Regions from separate parts of the Variovorax sp. 350MFTsu5.1 genome, predicted to be linked through region 1. Evidence: riboswitches for the same ligand, from Rfam matches in the RefSeq annotation. Region 1 holds a riboswitch; the other holds the start of a gene.
The links. Region 1 has a riboswitch for glycine ahead of gcvT (glycine cleavage system aminomethyltransferase GcvT). Riboswitches for the same ligand answer to the same signal wherever they lie in the genome.
Positions count from the first base shown of each region.

Region 2: it holds a riboswitch for glycine, as region 1 does, so the genes downstream of both, ABL843_RS04045 (D-amino acid dehydrogenase) here and gcvT (glycine cleavage system aminomethyltransferase GcvT) in region 1, are expected to answer to the same signal.

Region 1 covers NZ_CP157620.1:4,214,365-4,223,117, forward strand. Annotated here, with positions in the region: gene ABL843_RS19180 (TRAP transporter substrate-binding protein) at 1-177, shown strand, start outside; gene ABL843_RS19185 (TRAP transporter small permease) at 278-790, shown strand; gene ABL843_RS19190 (TRAP transporter large permease) at 802-2,094, shown strand; gene ABL843_RS19195 (AraC family transcriptional regulator) at 2,113-2,895, opposite strand; gene ABL843_RS19200 (MFS transporter) at 2,994-4,181, shown strand; gene ABL843_RS19205 (hypothetical protein) at 4,263-4,721, shown strand; gene ABL843_RS19210 (hypothetical protein) at 4,835-5,383, shown strand; gene ABL843_RS19215 (YkvA family protein) at 5,433-5,843, shown strand; gene ABL843_RS19220 (DUF6506 family protein) at 6,157-6,366, shown strand; glycine riboswitch at 6,387-6,483, shown strand; glycine riboswitch at 6,496-6,609, shown strand; gene gcvT (glycine cleavage system aminomethyltransferase GcvT) at 6,655-7,827, shown strand; gene gcvH (glycine cleavage system protein GcvH) at 7,881-8,252, shown strand; gene gcvP (aminomethyl-transferring glycine dehydrogenase) at 8,421-8,753, shown strand, end outside.
Region 2 covers NZ_CP157620.1:944,930-953,682, reverse strand. Annotated here, with positions in the region: gene rfbA (glucose-1-phosphate thymidylyltransferase RfbA) at 1-211, opposite strand, end outside; gene rfbD (dTDP-4-dehydrorhamnose reductase) at 235-1,125, opposite strand; gene rfbB (dTDP-glucose 4,6-dehydratase) at 1,122-2,198, opposite strand; glycine riboswitch at 2,316-2,413, shown strand; glycine riboswitch at 2,417-2,522, shown strand; gene ABL843_RS04045 (D-amino acid dehydrogenase) at 2,615-3,922, shown strand; gene ABL843_RS04040 (RtcB family protein) at 3,942-5,348, opposite strand; gene ABL843_RS04035 (FIST signal transduction protein) at 5,558-6,838, opposite strand; gene ABL843_RS04030 (PhaM family polyhydroxyalkanoate granule multifunctional regulatory protein) at 6,884-7,648, opposite strand; gene ABL843_RS04025 (PLP-dependent aminotransferase family protein) at 7,729-8,753, opposite strand, start outside.

The sequences.
Region 1 (8,753 bases):
CGCAAGAAGGTGAACGACGACGAGAACAACGGCATCGCGCAGCTCGAGAAGGACGGCATGAAGGTCACGCGCACCGTCGACGGCGCTGCCTTCCGCGAGGCGCTGAAGCCGGCGTACGTGAGCTACGCCAAGGAATTCGGCGCGGACAACATCAAGAAGATTACGGACGTCAAGTAAGCCGTCCCGAGCCGGTCTTCCGGCAACGCGCCCGGTCCGCCACAGTGCGCCGGGCGCTTCGTTTTTTCTTCTCTCCCGAAACAACAGAGAACAACTCAAAGTGCAAGCCTTCGAGCGCTACTTTCTCGCCGCCAACCGCTGGGCGCTGATTCTTCTGCTGGCCGCCATGTCGGTCATCATCTTCACCAACGTCGTGCTGCGCTACACCACCAGCCAGTCGCTCGAATGGGCGGAAGAGGTGTCGCGCCACATGATGATCTGGCTCACCTTCCTGGGCGCCGGGCCGGTGCTGCGCTACGGCGGGCACATCGCGGTCGAGAACCTGCAGGACGCGCTGCCGCGCAGCGCCGCGGTAGCGCTGCGCATCGTGGTGGCGGGGCTGCTCTTCGCCTTCTTCGGCTTCATGGTGTGGTACGGCTGGCTCTACATGCAGCGCACGATGTTCCAGCTCACCGCCGTCACGCAGATTCCGTTCGCCTACATCTACAGCGCGATGCTCTTCGGCGGCGTGCTGCTCGTCGTGCACTGGCTGCTGGTGGTGCGCGGCTACGTGCTGAACCGCGAGTTCGCGTCCGACGCGCACTTCGACGCCAACGCCAGCGCGTCGCTGTAAGGAGAACGACCATGGATGCAAGCCTCGTTCTCATCGTCTCCGCCTGCGTGTTCCTGGCCATCGGCGTGCCGGTGGCCTTCGCGCTGGGCCTTTCCACCGCCACCACGCTGATCCTGGCGGAAAACTATCCGCTGATGGTGCTGCTGAAAGAAACCTTCACCGGCATCGACAGCTTTCCGCTGATGGCGGTGCCCTTTTTCATCCTGGCTGCCGAGCTCATGAGCGGCGGCTCGCTCACCGAGGTGCTGCTGCGTTTCGCGGGCCAGTTCGTGGGCCACCGGCGCGGCGGGCTGGGCTACACCAACGTGGTGTCGCTGACCTTCTTCTCTGGCATCTCGGGCTCGGCGCTGGCCGACGCAGCGGGGCCGGGGTCGATGCTCATCAAGATGATGGACAAGGCCGGCTACGACCGCTCCTACGCGGCGGCGCTCACCGCCTCGACCGCGATCGTGGGGCCGATCATTCCACCCTCGATCATCATGATCATCTACGCGCTGCAGGACGAGACGGTCTCGGTCGGCACGCTCTTCGCAGCGGGCATCCTGCCGGGCATCCTGATCGCGGTGGCGATGTGCCTGGTGAACTTCTACGTCTCGAAGAAACGCAACTACAAGGGCGACGGGCAGACACCGCCGCTGCGTGAGATCCTCATCACGACCTGGAAGGCGATTCCCGCGATCCTGCTGCCGGTGGTCATCCTGGGCGGCATGCGCGCGGGCTGGTTTACGCCCACCGAGGCCTCGGTGGTGGCGGTGTTCTACGCGCTGGTGTGCGGCAAGTTCGTCTACCGCACGCTCGAATGGAAGGCGCTGCCGGACATTCTTTCGCGCTCGGCCCTGCTGTCGGCCTCGGTGCTGATCATCATCGGCCTGTCGGCCTCGTTCGCGTGGATCCTGACCATCGAGGGCATTCCGCAGCAGATGGCCGAGTGGCTCATCGGCATGAACCTCTCGCCGTGGATGTTCCTGATCATCGTCAACATCTTCCTGCTGCTCTTCGGCATCTTCATCGAGCCGCTGCCCGGCGTGATGGTGCTGGCGCCGATCCTCGCGCCGGTGGCGGTGAAGCTGGGCGTCGACCCGGTGCACTTCGCGATGATCGTGATCTTCAACCTCACGCTGGGCATGATCACGCCACCGGTCGGCGGACTGCTGTTCGTGACCTGCAACGTGTCGAAGGTGCCGATGACGGCGCTGGTGAAGGAACTGGTGCCGTTCCTGTGGGCGCACGGCGCGGTGCTGCTCATCCTGACCTTCGTGCCGGCGCTGAGCACCTGGCTGCCGCACACGCTAGGGTTCAAGTAGCGCCGCAAGCTGCGGCGCTCAGCCCGGCCGGTGCAGGTACTGGCTCGGCGGCACGCCCAGCGTGCGCCGGAACATCGCGGTGAAGGCGCTCGGGCTCTCGTAGCCGTGGGCCAGCGCCACTTCAAGAATCGACGCACCCGCCGCCAGCCGGGGCAGGCTCAGCAGCAGCCTCGCCTGCCGGCACCACGCACCGAAGTTCATGCCCGTCTCGCGCTGGAACAGGCGCGCGAGCGTGCGGGTGTTCATGTGCAGACGCGAGGCCCAGTCGTCCAGCGTCGCGGGCAGCGAGGGGTCGCGCACCAGCTCTTCGCACAGCGCGGCCAGCCGGGCGTGGCGCGGCATCGGCACGTACAGCGAGAGCGCAGGCGCGGCCTCGATCTCGTCGAGGATCAGCTCCATCACGCGCTCGTCGCGGCCGCCCGGCGCGTAGTCCAGCGGCAGCGACACGGCCGTGACGATCAGCTCCCGCAGCAGCGCGCCGACGTGGATCACGCGGCATTCGCTGCCCAGGTCGGCCCGCGTGCCGGGTTCGACGAACACGGTGCGCATGCGCACCTCGCCCGCCATGCGGATCTGGTGCTCCATGCCGCCGGGCACCCACACGCCGCGACCGGTCGGCACCACCCAGCTGCCGGCGGCGGCGCTCACCAGCATCACGCCCGAGATCGCGTGGATGAGCTGGCCGCGCCGGTGCGTGTGCGGCGGAATGAAGGCATCGCCCGCCGGGTCGGTCGCCAGCACCGCGACGGCGCGCGGGGTCGACTCGCCGTGCTCCGGCCGGAGATCAATTTCTTTGTCCATTTCTCGACGATGCTTGCCAATTCGTAGCAGGAACATCTTCTCACGGCTTCCTACGATGCTTTTTTCCACTCCTCCCGCAAACGAAAGAAGCATCCGTCATGAACAAGCGCCGACTCGGGCTGCTCACCGGCACCCATGCCGTCAACGACCTCTACCAGGGCCTCGTGCCCGCCCTGCTGCCCTTCATGGTGCTGGAGCGCGGCTACAGCTACACGGCAGTCAGCGGCCTGATGCTGGCGGCCACGGGCCTGTCGAGCGTGGTGCAGCCCCTCTTCGGCCTGTACGCCGACCGGCACCCGCGCAGCTGGCTGGTGCCCACGGGCTTCCTTGTCGCCGCGCTGGGCGTGGTGCTGGCGGGGCTGGGCCAGAGCTACCTGCTGACCTGGATCGCGATGGCGCTGTGCGGGCTGGGCATCGCGGCCTACCACCCACCGGCCACGGTGGCGGCGCGCGCGGCCGGCGGCGGCTCGCAGAAGGCGATGAGCGTGTTCTCGGTGGGCGGCACCATCGGCGCCTCTTTCGCGCCGGTGCTGGCGGCCACCGTCGTGGGCGGCGGCAGCCTGTCGCACAGCTACCTGTTGGGCGTGCCGGCGCTGGCGATGGGCGTGGTGTGGTTCGCCGTGAACGCGCGGCGCGGCGCGGCCTCGGGCAACGCAGCAGCGGCCCGCAAGGCCGGCGACCACCTGATGAAGCCCCACAACGACTGGCGTGCCTTCGGGCTGCTGGTGGCGACCATCGTGGGCTGGTCGATTCCGTACGTCACGGTGATGTCGATGCTGTCGCTGCGCATCACGCGCGACCTGCAAGGTTCGGCCTTCCAGGGCGCGGCGGCGCTCACCATGTTCACGGCGGCGGGCGCCGTGGGCACGCTGATCGGCGGCTGGCTGGGCGACCGCATCGGGCGCATGGGCACGATTCGCGCCGGTTATCTGCTTGCACTGCCCTCGCTCGCGGGCATCGTGCTCGCCCCGAGCGCAGGATGGGCGCTTGCCTGCACCGCGCTCTTCGGCCTGTGCATGTTCCTGCCCTTCGCCGCGCAGGTGACGCTCGCGCAGGACTATCTGCCGCGCAACCCGGCCACGGCCAGCGGCATCGCGCTGGGGCTGGCGCTTTCGGTGGGCGGGCTGGTGTCGCCGCTCTTCGGCATGCTCTCGGACGCGCGCGGCCTCGGCGTGACGCTGACGGCAGTGCTCTGCGTGCTGTGCGTGGCGACGGTCTTCGCGCTGCGGCTGCGCAACCGCGCCATACAGGCGATGCCGGCCGACGCCGAGGGGGCCGCCGCCTGACAGCGACCCGGCGCATGTTCGCTGCCAGAATCGGGCGCAGGGCCGAAGGGCCGGCGAAACGACAAGGAGGGACACCGCGCCATGAATCGATTCCTGAGCTGCCTACTGGGGAGCGTGCTGCTGGCTCCGGCGGCCTTCGCCGCCGGGCCGGCAACGACGGTCGCGCCGGCAGCCGCCGCCGCACCGGCCGATCCCGCAGCAGGCATCCGCGAAGTCGAAGCCGCAGTGCGCGCCTGGGCCGCCGCATGGTCCGCACGCGACGTGGCCCGCTACCTCGCCGCCTATGCGAGCGACTTCACACCCCCGCGCGGCCAGGATCGCAAGGCATGGGAGACCGATCGCCGCACGCGCATCGAAGAGAAGGCCGCCATCAGCGTGGAGATCGACAGCCTCGTCATCAGCCTCAAGGGGCAGGCGGCCACCGCCAGCTTCCAGCAGACCTACAGCGCCGACAAGCTGCGCGAGAAGAGCCGCAAGACGCTGGAGCTGCAGCGCGTGGAGGGCCGCTGGCTCATCCGCAAGGAGAGCGCGGGCGGCTGAGGCAGGCGCCCGGACGAGGCGGGACGCAATGGCCCTGTAAGCCAAACGGTTCACGAAGGTGTCACCACTTGCAACCATGCTGCAGCCTTCGTTTCCCCAAAGCTGTGGCTGCCATGTTTCCCACCAAGACCGACAAGGCGCGCAACGAACTCCAGGGCGGACAGCGCACGCTCACCCAGCGCGAACGCGCCCTGCTGCTGATGGCCGACGGCCGGCGCTCCCTGACCGACTTCAGTCCCCTCTTCCCCAACCGCGATGAAGCCGAGCGGACGATCCAGGCGCTGATCGACAAGGGCTACCTGCAGGGCACGAAGGCCGCGGCGGCGGAAGCCGAGCCCCCCGCACAGCCCGCGCCCTCGCCCATCCCCGCCGTCGAGCCGATCCAGGTCGCCACCTCGGCCGACACCTTCGACGGCAAGCGTTCGCTGGCGACCACGCGCATGTTCCTGTTCGACATCTGCGAGCGCATGTTCGTGCGCCGCGACCCGAAGTTCGCGCTGCAGATGCGCGACGCCCTGCGCGAGGCGCGCGACCGCAACGCCATGCTGACCATCGCCGCGCTGATGCTCACCGAGATCGAGAAGACCGCGGGCGCGGAGCGCGCCGAGTCGCTGCGCGAGCGCATCGACCGGCTGCTGCCGCCGGCCGAAGTGATTCACTGAGGACTTCGATCGGGGCGATGGCCGCCACGGCCTGTGACACCATCGCCGGGTGAATTCCCCGCTTCCCGCCTCCACCTCGTTGTCCGAGCGCCTTCGCAGCTGGGCCAGGCGCCTCAAGCGCGACGGCGTCACCCTCTGGTTCGCCTGCCGGCACGCCTCCACGCCCTGGTATGCGAAGGCGCTGGGTGTTTTCGTGGTGGCCTATGCGCTCAGCCCGATCGACCTGATCCCCGACTTCATTCCGGTGCTGGGCTACGTCGACGACGTGCTGCTGCTGCCGGGGCTGATCTGGCTCACGATCCGGCTGATTCCCGCGTCCGTGCTCGCCGAATGCCGCGAGCGGGCCGATGCCTGGATGCAAAGCTCGGGCTCGAGGCCGACCAGCCGCTGGGGCGCCGCGCTGGTCGTGGCCGTGTGGATCGCGGTCGCCGCAGGGGCGTGGTACCTGTGGGTGCGCTGAGCGCATCGAGAAGATGGTCGTTGCGGAGCGCGCCGAATCGCTGCGAATGAAAAGCCGGCCGACGCCAGCGGCTTCGGCATTGCTTCACCGTGTCCGACCGTACATCGGACATCTGGAACCGGTGGTCATGAATCTTGCGGATGCGAAGCGCTGCAAGGTGTACGCTGAACCGAGCAAGCAGCCGCCAGAGGCACCGCTTGCCTCAACGCTCATCAATGCATAAAGGGAGAACAAGCCCATGGCTCTCACAAGTTTCGGATTCATCGTGACGGGAGACCGATTTGTCCAGCATCAGGGAACAGACAAGTTCCGAATGAAGGTCGTAGGAGTCGCAACCGCCTCCGAAGGTATCGAGGTTGCGCAGGAGATGGTTCGGGAAGGTGTACAGCTCATCGAACTCTGCGGCGGATTCAGCCCCGTGTGGGCGGGCAAGATCATCGAGGCCATCGACTACGCCGTGCCCGTTGGCGTGGTCGCGTACGGGCCGGAGTCGATCGACTCGATGCACCGTCTGTTCTCCTAGCGATACCCGATCAACTACACTCTCGAAAGTCAGGAGAGAGCCCCGCATGCCGGGGCCGCCGAAGGCGCAGGGGGCTGTTTCCCCCGAACGCTCAGGCAAAAGGACTGACGAGGCGCCGGTGAAAACCGGCGTTTCCTTGCTGGAGAGAGGCCGCCGCATCCAAAACAGGAGCAGCGGCCCACCGAAGGAGCAAACCCCGATCGTGGGGCGAATCTCTCAGGTAAAGCGGACAGCAGGGGTGGCCCATGGCTTGCGTCATGGATTTCGACTGCCCCTTTGGAGTGCCCCGTGGCCGCTTCTTCCGCCCCCGCTACCGAACTTCTCAAGACGCCGCTGTATGACCTCCACCTGGAGCTGGGCGCCCGCATGGTGCCCTTCGCCGGCTATTCGATGCCGGTCCAGTACCCGGCCGGCCTGATGGCCGAGCACAAGCACACCCGCGACGCGGCCGGCCTGTTCGACATCTCCCACATGGGTCAATTGCGCCTGGTCGGCCCCGACGCCGCGGCCGCCTTCGAGACCCTGATGCCCGTCGACGTGATCGACCTGCCCGCCGGCAAGCAGCGCTACGGCCTGCTGCTGAACGACGAGGGCGGCATCCTCGACGACCTGATGTTCTTCAACGAGGGCAACGGCTCGATCTTCGTGATCGTCAACGGCGCCTGCAAGGTGGCCGACATCGCGCACATCCAGCAGAAGATCGGCTCGCGCTGCGAGGTGCGCCCCCTGCCCGACCACGCGCTGCTCGCGCTGCAGGGCCCGCAGGCCGCGGCCACGCTGGCGCGGCTGTCGCCCGGCATCGAGCGCTTCGTGTTCATGACGGGCGGCGCGGTGCAGATCGACGGCATTGCGGCCTTCGTCACCCGCAGCGGCTACACCGGCGAAGACGGCTTCGAGATCTCGGTGGCCGCATCCGACGCCGAGCGCCTCGCCCGCCTGCTGCTGGCCCAGCCCGAGGTCAAGCCCATCGGCCTGGGCGCGCGCAATTCGCTGCGGCTCGAAGCGGGCCTTTGCCTCTACGGCAACGACATCGACACCACCACCACACCCGTCGAAGCCTCGCTCAACTGGGCGATGCAGAAGGTGCGCCGCGCGGGCGGTGCGCGCGAGGGCGGCTTTCCGGGCGCAGCGAAGGTGCTGGCGCAGCTCTCCGCAGCCACTGCAGGCGCGGCCGGCCACACCGACCACGACACGCTGAAGCGCAAGCGGGTGGGCCTGGTGGCGCTGGAGCGCATTCCGGTGCGCGACGGCACGGTGCTGCAGTCTTTCGAAGGCCAGGACATCGGCCTCGTCACCAGCGGCCTGCTCGGCCCCACGGCCGACCGCTGCATCGCCATGGGCTACGTGGCCACCGCCTTCGCCGAGCCCGGCACGCGCGTGCAGGCCATCGTGCGCGGCAAGCCGGTGCCGATGGAAGTGTCGACCATGCCCTTCGTGCCCACCCGCTACTACCGCGGCTGACCGGCTAGGCTCTGCACCCCCGATCCATTTTTTCCACGAGGAGTTTTTCCACCATGAGCATCAAGTACACCAAGGACCACGAATGGGTGTCGGCCGAAGGCGACGCGGCCACCGTCGGCATCACCGTGCACGCGCAGGACGCGCTGGGCGACGTGGTGTTCGTCGACCTGCCCGAAGTCGGCAAGACCTTCGCCCAGGGCGAAGTCGCCGGTGTCGTCGAATCGGTGAAGGCCGCCGCCGACGTGTTCATGCCCGTCTCGGGCGAGATCACCGAAGTGAACGAAGCGCTGCGCGCCGACCCCTCTCTCGCCAACAGCGACCCGCTGGCCGCCGGCTGGTTCTTCAAGGTCAAGCTGAGCGACCCCTCGCAGCTCGACGCGCTGCTGGACGCGGCCTCGTACGACAAGTTCGCTGCCGAATCCTGATCCTCGAAATCGGACAGCCGAACGCAGAAGGAATACAAAAACTACGCAGAAGTCGCAGAAGAAACCGAATCATCTTTTGGTTTTCCTTCTGCGACCTCTGCGAAACCTTCGCGACTTCTGCGTTCTGACCCCGCTTCCCCGCCCCAAGCTCTTATCAACAGCACTGCCATGTCGAAGCCCGCTGCCCTCCCCACCCTGCAAGAACTCGAGAACGCCGAAGAATTCATTGCCCGCCACATCGGCATCGACGCGGCGGACGAGGCGCGCATGCTGCCGGCGATCGGGTCGGAAACGCGCGCGGAGCTGATCGACGGCATCGTGCCCGCCGCCATCCGCCGCTCGAAGCCGATGCGCCTGCCCGCGCCGGTCACCGAAGCCGATGCGCTGGCCGAGCTGAAGGCGATGGCATCGAAGAACAAGGTGTTCCGCAACTTCATCGGCCAAGGCTACTACGGCAACCACACGCCGGGCGTGATCCTGCGCAACATCCTCGAGAACCCC
Region 2 (8,753 bases), 3.3 Mb from region 1:
GCAGTTGCTGGAAGCGCGGTGTGTCCTGCGGCGTGCTGATGATCAGGATGTCGCGCATGCCGCCGAGCATCAAGGTGGTGAGCGGGTAGTAGATCATCGGCTTGTCGTACACGGGCAGGAGTTGCTTGCTCATCGCCAGCGTGGCCGGATGCAGGCGCGTGCCCGAACCACCGGCCAGGATGATGCCCTTGCGTTGCGTCGTCTTGGTCATGCTCTTTCTTCTCGTGGGATTCTTCAAAGGATCTCGCGCAGCATGCGCGCGACGCCTTCCTGCCATGGGGGCAGGCGCAGGCCGAACGTGGTCTGCAGCTTGCTGGTATCGAGGCGCGAGTTGTGCGGGCGCTTCGCGGGCGTCGGGAATGCGCTGGTCGGCACGGGCTCGACGGCGTCGGGCCCGGCCTTGAGTTCGACGCCGGCCTGCTGCGCCATTTCGAGCACGAAGCGCGCGTAGCCGTACCACGTCGTTTCGCCGCCGGCGATCGCGTGATAGAGGCCGACCTTGGAGGGCTCCTGCAGCGTCGCGCGGATAGCGTGCGCCGTGACGTCGGCCAATAGCTCCGCGCCGGTGGGCGCACCGAACTGGTCGTCGATGACAGTCAGCTTGTCGCGCTCCTTCGCCAAGCGCAGCATGGTCTTGGCGAAGTTGCCGCCGCGCGCGGCGTACACCCAGCTGGTGCGGAAGATCAGGTGCCTGGCGCAGTGCCGGGCCACCAGTTGTTCGCCTTCGAGCTTGGTGCTGCCGTACACGCTGAGGGGGCCGGTCGCATCGCCTTCCTTCCACGGCATGGTGCCGCTGCCATCGAAGACGTAGTCGGTCGAGTAGTGGACCATCAGCGCGCCGATCTTCTGGGCCGCCTCGGCCACCACGCCGGGCGACGTGGCGTTGAGCTTGCGCGCTAACTCGGGTTCGCTCTCGGCCTTGTCGACGGCGGTGTGTGCCGCTGCATTGACGATCACGTCGGGGCGCACCTTGAGCACCGTGTCGGCGAGTTCCTCGGGCCGGCAGAAATCCGCATGGAAATCGGTGCTGTCGAAGTCGAGCGCGACCAGTTCACCGAGCGGCGCCAGGCTGCGCTGCAGTTCCCAGCCGACCTGGCCGCCCTTGCCCAGCAGCAGCAGCTTCATGCCACGGCCTTCGCGTTGTTGTCGTACTGCTTCTCGACCCATTCGCGGTACGCGCCGCTTTGCACGTTGCGCACCCATTCGCTGTTCGCGAGATACCACTCGACGGTCTTGCGGATGCCGGTGTCGAAGGTTTCGGCGGGCTTCCAGCCGAGTTCGCGCTCGAGCTTGCGCGCGTCGATGGCGTAGCGGCGGTCGTGGCCGGGACGGTCGGTGACGTAGGTGATCTGTTCCTTGTACGGCTTGCCGTCGGCGCGGGGGCGCAGTTCGTCGAGCAGGGCGCAGACTGTGTTGACGATCTCGATGTTGGGCTTCTCGTTCCAGCCGCCGACGTTGTAGGTCTCGCCGAGCTTGCCGGCTTCGAGAACGCGGCGGATGGCGCTGCAGTGGTCCTTCACGTAGAGCCAGTCGCGCACCTGCATGCCGTCGCCGTACACGGGCAGGTTCTTGCCGGCCAGCGCGTTGACGATCATCAGCGGGATCAGCTTCTCGGGGAAATGGAACGGGCCGTAGTTGTTCGAGCAGTTGGTGGTGAGCACCGGCAGGCCGTAGGTGTGGTGCCAGGCGCGCACGAGGTGGTCGCTGGCGGCCTTGCTGGCCGAATAGGGGCTGTTGGGCTCGTACTTGTTCTCTTCGGTGAAGGCCGGGTCGGTCTTGGAGAGCGAACCGTAGACCTCGTCGGTCGAGACGTGCAGGAAGCGGAAGGCCGACTTCTGCTCGGCCGGCAGTGCGCCCCAGAAGCCGCGCACCGATTCAAGCAGGCGGAAGGTGCCGAGCACGTTGGTCTGCACGAAGTCCTCGGGGCCGTGGATCGAGCGGTCCACATGCGACTCGGCGGCGAAGTTGACCACGGCGCGGGGCTTGTGCTCGGCGAGCAGGCGGTCGATCAGGGCGCTGTCGCCGATGTCGCCCTGCACGAAGATGTGCTTGGGGTTGCCCTTGAGAGACGCGAGGGTCTCGAGGTTGCCGGCGTAGGTCAGCTTGTCGAGATTAACGACGGGCTCGTCGCTGTTCGCGATCCAGTCGAGTACGAAGTTGGCGCCAATGAAGCCGGCGCCGCCGGTAACCAGGATCATGAAGTCCCCTGCAGTTATGTGGAACGATCGCCGTCCGGCAGATCAACAGGTGATTATCCCATTGGCCCAAGGGAGAGAATCCAGAGGTTGGCGCCCGAGCAGGCTCCGCCTACAATCGCCTCCACTGCAGGAGAGCGGGCCACCCGGTGGCCCTACCGAAGGCGCAAACTCCCATAAACGCTCAGGTCGGCCTCGCAAGGGCCTGTACTGCAACAACTGAAACGCCGTCTGGAGAGCCGCCACGCCATGTGGCGCACCGAAGGAGCAAACCCTCTGCGGGCGCAGCGGGTGAATCTCTCAGGTACCGAGGACAGGGGGAGCGGCAACTTGGACTGCGGTCGTCCGGTTGTTTTTGCTATTCATTCAATAGCAATCCACGCCCGCCGTTCAAGCGCTGCAACCTCAAGGTACTTGAAATGCGCGTGATCGTCCTCGGCGCCGGCCTGCTCGGCGTGACTTCGGCTTACTACCTCCAGCAACTCGGCCACGAAGTGACCGTGATCGACCGGCAGGCCACCCCGGCCGCCGAAACCAGCTTCGCCAACGGCGGGCAGATCTCCGTCAGCCATGCCGAACCCTGGGCCAACCCCAGCGCGCCGCTGAAGGTGCTGCAATGGCTGGGCAAGGAAGACGCCCCGCTGCTCTTCCGCATGCGCGCCGACATGCGTCAGTGGCTCTGGGGCCTGCAGTTCCTGCGCGAATGCACGCCGGCGCGCACCCGCCACAACATCGAACAGATCGTTCGTCTGGGCACATACAGCCGTTCGATGTTGCAACAGTTGCGCCGCGACACCGGCCTCAGCTACGACCAGCGCACCCAGGGCATCCTCCACTTCTACACGACGCAGAAGGAGTTCGACGGTGCTCTCGAGCCCGCCGAGCAGATGCGCACCCTGGGCTGCGAGCGCCGCGTCATCTCGGCCGACGAGGCCGTGAAGATCGAGCCCGCCCTCGCCCACATCCGCCCCAAGCTGGCCGGCGCCACCTACACGGCCGAGGACGAATCCGGCGACGCCAACCGCTTCGCGCGCGAACTCGTCGGGCTGGCCGCCGCCGCGGGCGTGAAGTTCCTGATGAGCCACACCGTCACCGCGCTGCGCGAGGCCGGCGGCAGCATCGACCACGTCGAGGCCACCGACAGCGAAGGCCGCTTCCAGCGCATCCGCGGCGACGCCTTCGTGCTAGCGATGGGCTCGCTGAGCCCGCTCTACGCCGCGCCCCTCGGCATCCGGCTGCCGATCTACCCGGCCAAGGGCTACTCGGTGACGCTGCCCGTCAGGGACGCCTCCAAGGCCCATCAGGTCTCGCTGACGGATGACGAATTCAAGCTCGTCTTCTCGCGCTACACCTCGGCTTCGGGCGACCGCTTGCGCATCGCCGGCACCGCCGAGCTCAACGGCTACGACCGCGACCTCAACCGCGTGCGCTGCGAGGCCATCGTGCGCCGCGTCGAAGAACTCTTCCCCGGCGCCGGCGACACCACCCAGGCCCAGTTCTGGACCGGCCTGCGCCCCGCCACGCCGAGCAATGTCCCGCTGATCGGCAAGACGAAGCTGCCGAACCTGTTCCTGAACACCGGCCACGGCACCCTGGGCTGGACGCACGCCTGCGGCTCGGGCAAGTCGATCGCGCGGATCGTGAGCGGGCTGGAGCCGGAGGTGGATTTCGCGTTCACGGGGATGCCTGCGCCCAAGCTGCGCGTTCCGCAGCCCGCCCTGAGCTGACGAGCCGGCAGGCCCCGGATCACGCCTTGAAGGTGATCCAGGGCCTGAGCCGCACCGCGCATCGAATCAGCCCGGCGCGCTCCTGTGCGTCGATCACCTCGCCGATCGGCTTGTAGGCCTGCGGAGCCTCCTCGATCCGGCGCTCCTCGCGCAAGGTCACGCATTGCCAGCTGGCCTGGGGGTCGGCGGGCGCTGGCCGCATCGCGCGCACCTGTTGCCGGCGCATCCGTCGGCCGGCACCGTGGCTGCACGACCAGAGCCAGTCCTCGTGCCCGAGCCCGGAGGCCAGATAAGAGTAGTCGCCCATCGAGCCCGGAATGAGCGCCAAGTCGCCCGCGTTCGCCGGCGTCGCTCCCTTGCGGTGGATGTTCATGCCGTGTTCCCGCAGCACGACGTTGTGCGGCACGTCCACCACCAGCTTCGACGACGCGGCGCCGAGCAGTTCGGCGAAATCCTTCCGCACCAGCTCGGCCAGCACGACCCGGTTGGCCCACGCGTAGCGCGCCGCCACGCCCATGGCCTCCAGGTATTCGTCGGCCAGCGGCCCCGCCAGACCATAGAGACCGCTCTTCGGATGGCGCAAGCCCTTGGGCCATTCGTCGCGGGCACGGTCCATCCAGCGGCCACCCACATGGAACCCGATGTCGCGCGAGCCGCTGTGGATCATCACGACCACATCTCCTGTCTTCAGGCCCGCACGGTAGGCCTCGTGGCGGTCCAGGACATGGTCGACCACCTGCAGCTCCACGAAATGGTTGCCGCTGCCCGGTGTGCCGAGGCAGGGGTCGCGGAACACCTCGTGGCGGCCGCCGGTGTAGGCCTCGGGTGCGTGCCGCGCACTGCCGCCGAAGTTTGCGAGGCCGATGCAGGCATCGAGCTCGGCCTGCATCCGGTCGCGGTCGCACGACGACCACAGCCCGCCGCTGCGCACCGCCTCCAGGAAGGCCGAGGGGCCCACGTCGAACAACGCCCTGAACGCCGCCGTGTGCACCGGCACGTCGCGGCCGTTGTCGAGCAGGCTGCGCGTGAGCCGCTCGACCAGCCGCGTCTTGTGCGGAGCCACCTGGTCGAGCGTGAGCCCGGTGGTCAGCAGCCGCATGCCGCAGTTGATGTCGGTGCCCACCGCCGCCGGAATGACGAAGTCGGGATCGGTCGCGACGACGCTGCCGACGGGCGCGACGGAGCCCGGGTGGAAGTCGGGCGTCGCGCAGGCCTTGCACACTCCCTTCCCACCGTTGGGCGAGCGCACGCTGGCGAATGCCAGCAACTGGTTCACCGCCTTCTCTTCCAGCGGAAGGCTGGGCGGCAGGAGCACCGTGGCCTGCGAGGCCTCATGGTGCAGGTGATAGACGCCGTCGCGGTAGTCGACGGCAATGCCGGCGCGCGAGAAGGCACGCTGGAGTCTCGAGAAACGAGGATCGCTCATGGCTGCTGTTCCATTCGGGAAACCATGTCGGTTTCCTGCCTCGTCGCACTTTGCGTGGCGAGGCGAAAAAGATCGGCCGCGCTCGCGGGAGACGCGATGCGCGGCTGGCTCTTTCTTGCAGCAGCAGAGATTCAAGAAAGCGGGCGGATTCTAGCGACGCATCCTCCCGCCGAAAACTCGCCCGTCGCTTTTTCGCGTCGGGCGCCGGGTCAGTCGGGCGCAGTGAAAACCGTCAACACTCCCGTATACCCATACAGATGGTGCCGCGCGATCTCCCCCGCGGCGAAGAAGCCCACCAGCGGCACATCGCCCAGCGCGTGGCGCACGATCTGCAGCTCCGCCCCCGGCGCGCCGAAGTGCGGGCCGCCGCGGCCGGAGCAGCTCACGTACACGGCCCCAGCGATGCGGCGCGCCGGATGCGGCGCGGCTTCGGCCTCACCTGCCGCCACGGCGCGCGCGGTGGCCAGCGTCTGTTCCTCGGGCTCCAGTTCCTCGCGGATCTCCGCGCAGATGCGCATCAGGTCGGCGCGCGCGGCCTGGGCGTTGCGGCGGCAGAAGGTCAGGCGCATGCCGGCCTCCGCGGTGTCGGCGATGGCGATGCCGCGCCGCGTGGGGTCGAGTCCGATGATGTGGCGCACGAGCACGTCGGCGCCCAGGTCGCCGGTGCGGCGGATGCCGTCGCTGCCCGCATCGGCCAAGCCGACCAGCGTGTTGCGCACCGCGTCGATGGCCTCCTGCGGACGTTCGAGCGACACCTGCAGGTCGGCCAGCAGCACGTCGAGGGCGGGCTCGCCGTCGAGCTTGAGCAGCAGGTTGCCGTCGGCCTCGGTGATCTCGCGTTCGCGCACCGCGCCCGAGCGCAGCGGCTGGCAGCCCTGGGTGACGCGCGACACCAGCCGCACGCCCTCGCCGAAGACCACGCCCGAGAGCCCGCCCGAGAACACGCCGCCGGCGGCACCGTGGCCGCGGATGTTGCCGTTGCCGCCGACCGCGAACTGCAGCGCGCCGCCGCGTCCCGACGAGAGTCCGCCGAACAGGTAGCCGGTGTCGGTGCGCCCGGCCATTTCCCCGATCAGCTCGGCCAGGTCGGGCGTGGCGGGGTCGGCGTGCACCAGCGCCGTGTGCGCCTCGAAGCCGCTCATTTCCGAATTGCCCAAAGGCGCGACGCCGGAGAACACGCGGTACTGGTCGCTCGGCAGGGCGCAGAGCATCAGCGTCATGCCGGGTTCGTCGAAGTACTCGGCGTTGTTGGCCGACACGCCGATGCCGACCGTGCCGGACCAGTCGGTCACCTCGGGCAGTTCGGCGCTCAGGTGATCGAGGATGTCCTGCGCGTCGTTCGCGTAGTGGTCGGTGATGTAGAGCAGCCCGAGCGTGGGCGCGGAGGCGTAGTCGGGCAGCGCCATCTGCGCCCGCAGCTGGGCGAGCACGAGGCCCGCCGCCATTCGCCATTGCGGATGGGTGGCATGGCCGGAGGGAAACAATTTCATGATGCGTGCCAACCCGTTCTGAAATAGATGGATGTGTGCAGGACGTCAGCGTCGCGCGGAGGTTCGCTTGCGCGCGGCGGTCGACGCCTTCTTCTTCGCGGCCGGTGCCACAGCCTTCTTTGCTGCAGGGGCGGGCTTGCGGGCCGCCGCCGGCTTGCTGCCGATGACCGAGCCGACCGCATCGGCCAGCGGCTGGGCCATGGCCGGCACCTTCAGCTGGGCCGCATCCTGCAGCGCCGTGCTGGCGATCTGCTGGAACTGCTCGGTCAGCGAGCCCCACCACTGCATCGGGTCGACCACGCCAGCGCCCTGGGCGGCCGCGGCTTTCGCCCTGGAGGCGGCCGGCTTGCGGCTGGCCTTCTTGGGCGGGGGAGCGGCTTCTTCGACTTCCTCCTCGGGCGCCTCCTCGTCCTCGATGTCCTCGGGTTCGGGCTCCGGCGCGGCCTTGGCGGGAGCGGGCGTTACGGCAGCCGCGGCGGCGGTCGCCTGCCGGGTGAAAGCGCTGGCGATGTCTTCCATGCGCACATTCATGCCGCGCAAGGTCGACAGCGTCATCTTCTGCACTTCCAGCGCCTGGATGGTGGCCTTCAGAGCATGGCCGTTCTGCTCCAGCCAGTACTGCACCGTCTTGAGTTCCTGGATGCGCTTGTCGACCTCCTCCACGCTCAGCGTGGGCGCCACCCAGCTCGCCAGGCTCGGGATGCCCGGCACCGAACCGTTGCCCGAGGCCGCGCCGCCGGCGAGGTTTTTCAGGAAATCGAATCCGGGAACGAACTGGCTGAAGTCGAAGGGCTTGCTGGCGTTGCTCATGCGGGAGGTCTCCTGGGGTGCCGGGTATGGGTTTTCTTGTGCTGCCAGCTTACTCCAAGCCTCCGGGCTTTTAGCGTCCGTCAGAGCTCGCTTCTGACCTTGCTGAAGACTTTCCAGAAGGCGGCGTCCTGCGAGGTCGCGAAGTTGATCCGCATCATGGTGCTCGGCGGCCGGCGCGCATGGAAGAGCGACCCCGGCGCCAGCAGGTAGCCCTGGTCGAGCATGCGCTGCGTGAGCGCGTCGGTGTCCACGCCGGTGTCGACCCAGCCGAAGAGCCCCGCGGGCTCCGAGGCGAAGGTGCAGCCGTGCGCCATCGCCAGCTTCACCGCCCTCCCCCGCGCCCCGTCGAGCCGGATGCGCACGCGCTCGGAGTGCCGGCGCAGCTGCCCCTGGTCGATGCACCACGACAAGGCCCGCTCGAAGAGCGTCGGCGAGGTCAGCGTGGCCAGCAGCTTGGTCTCGAGCAGCCGCTCCTTCAGCTCGGGCGGCGCGGCCAGGAAGCCGATGCGCCAGTTGGGCGCCAGGATCTTCGCGAAGCCGCTGACGTAGATGGTGCGCTGCAGCCCGTCGAGCGCGCTCAGCCGCGTGGCGTGCTCTGGCGCGAGGTGGCTGTAGGTGTCGTCCTCGACGATGTGGAAGCCGTGCTCGTTGGCCAGCTTGAGTACGCGGTGCGCGCTGCCCGGCGTGAGGCTGTAGCCGGTGGGGTTGTGCAGCACGCTCACGCTGACGAAGAGCTTGGGGCTGTGCAGCTTGCAATACTGCGCCATCACTTCCAGGTCGGGCCCGTCGGCGCGGCGCGGCACCGGCAGGATGCGCATGCCCAGCGCCTCCAGCCGCGCGAACTCCAGCGCCCAGCCGGGCTCCTCGACCATCACCGGGTCACCCGGGCGCAGCAGGGTGCGGCTCACGATGTCCAGCGCGTGGGTGGCGCCGACGGTGGTCACGATCTGGTCGGGCGAGGCCGGCACGTTGATGCCCACCAGCTTCTGCGAGAGGCTGCGCCGCAGGCTCATGTCGCCGGCGGGCTCGCCGTACTGGAGCGACAGCTCCTGCAGCGCGGCTGTATTGGTCATGCGCCGCACGGCCGTGGGCATGAAGGTGGAGG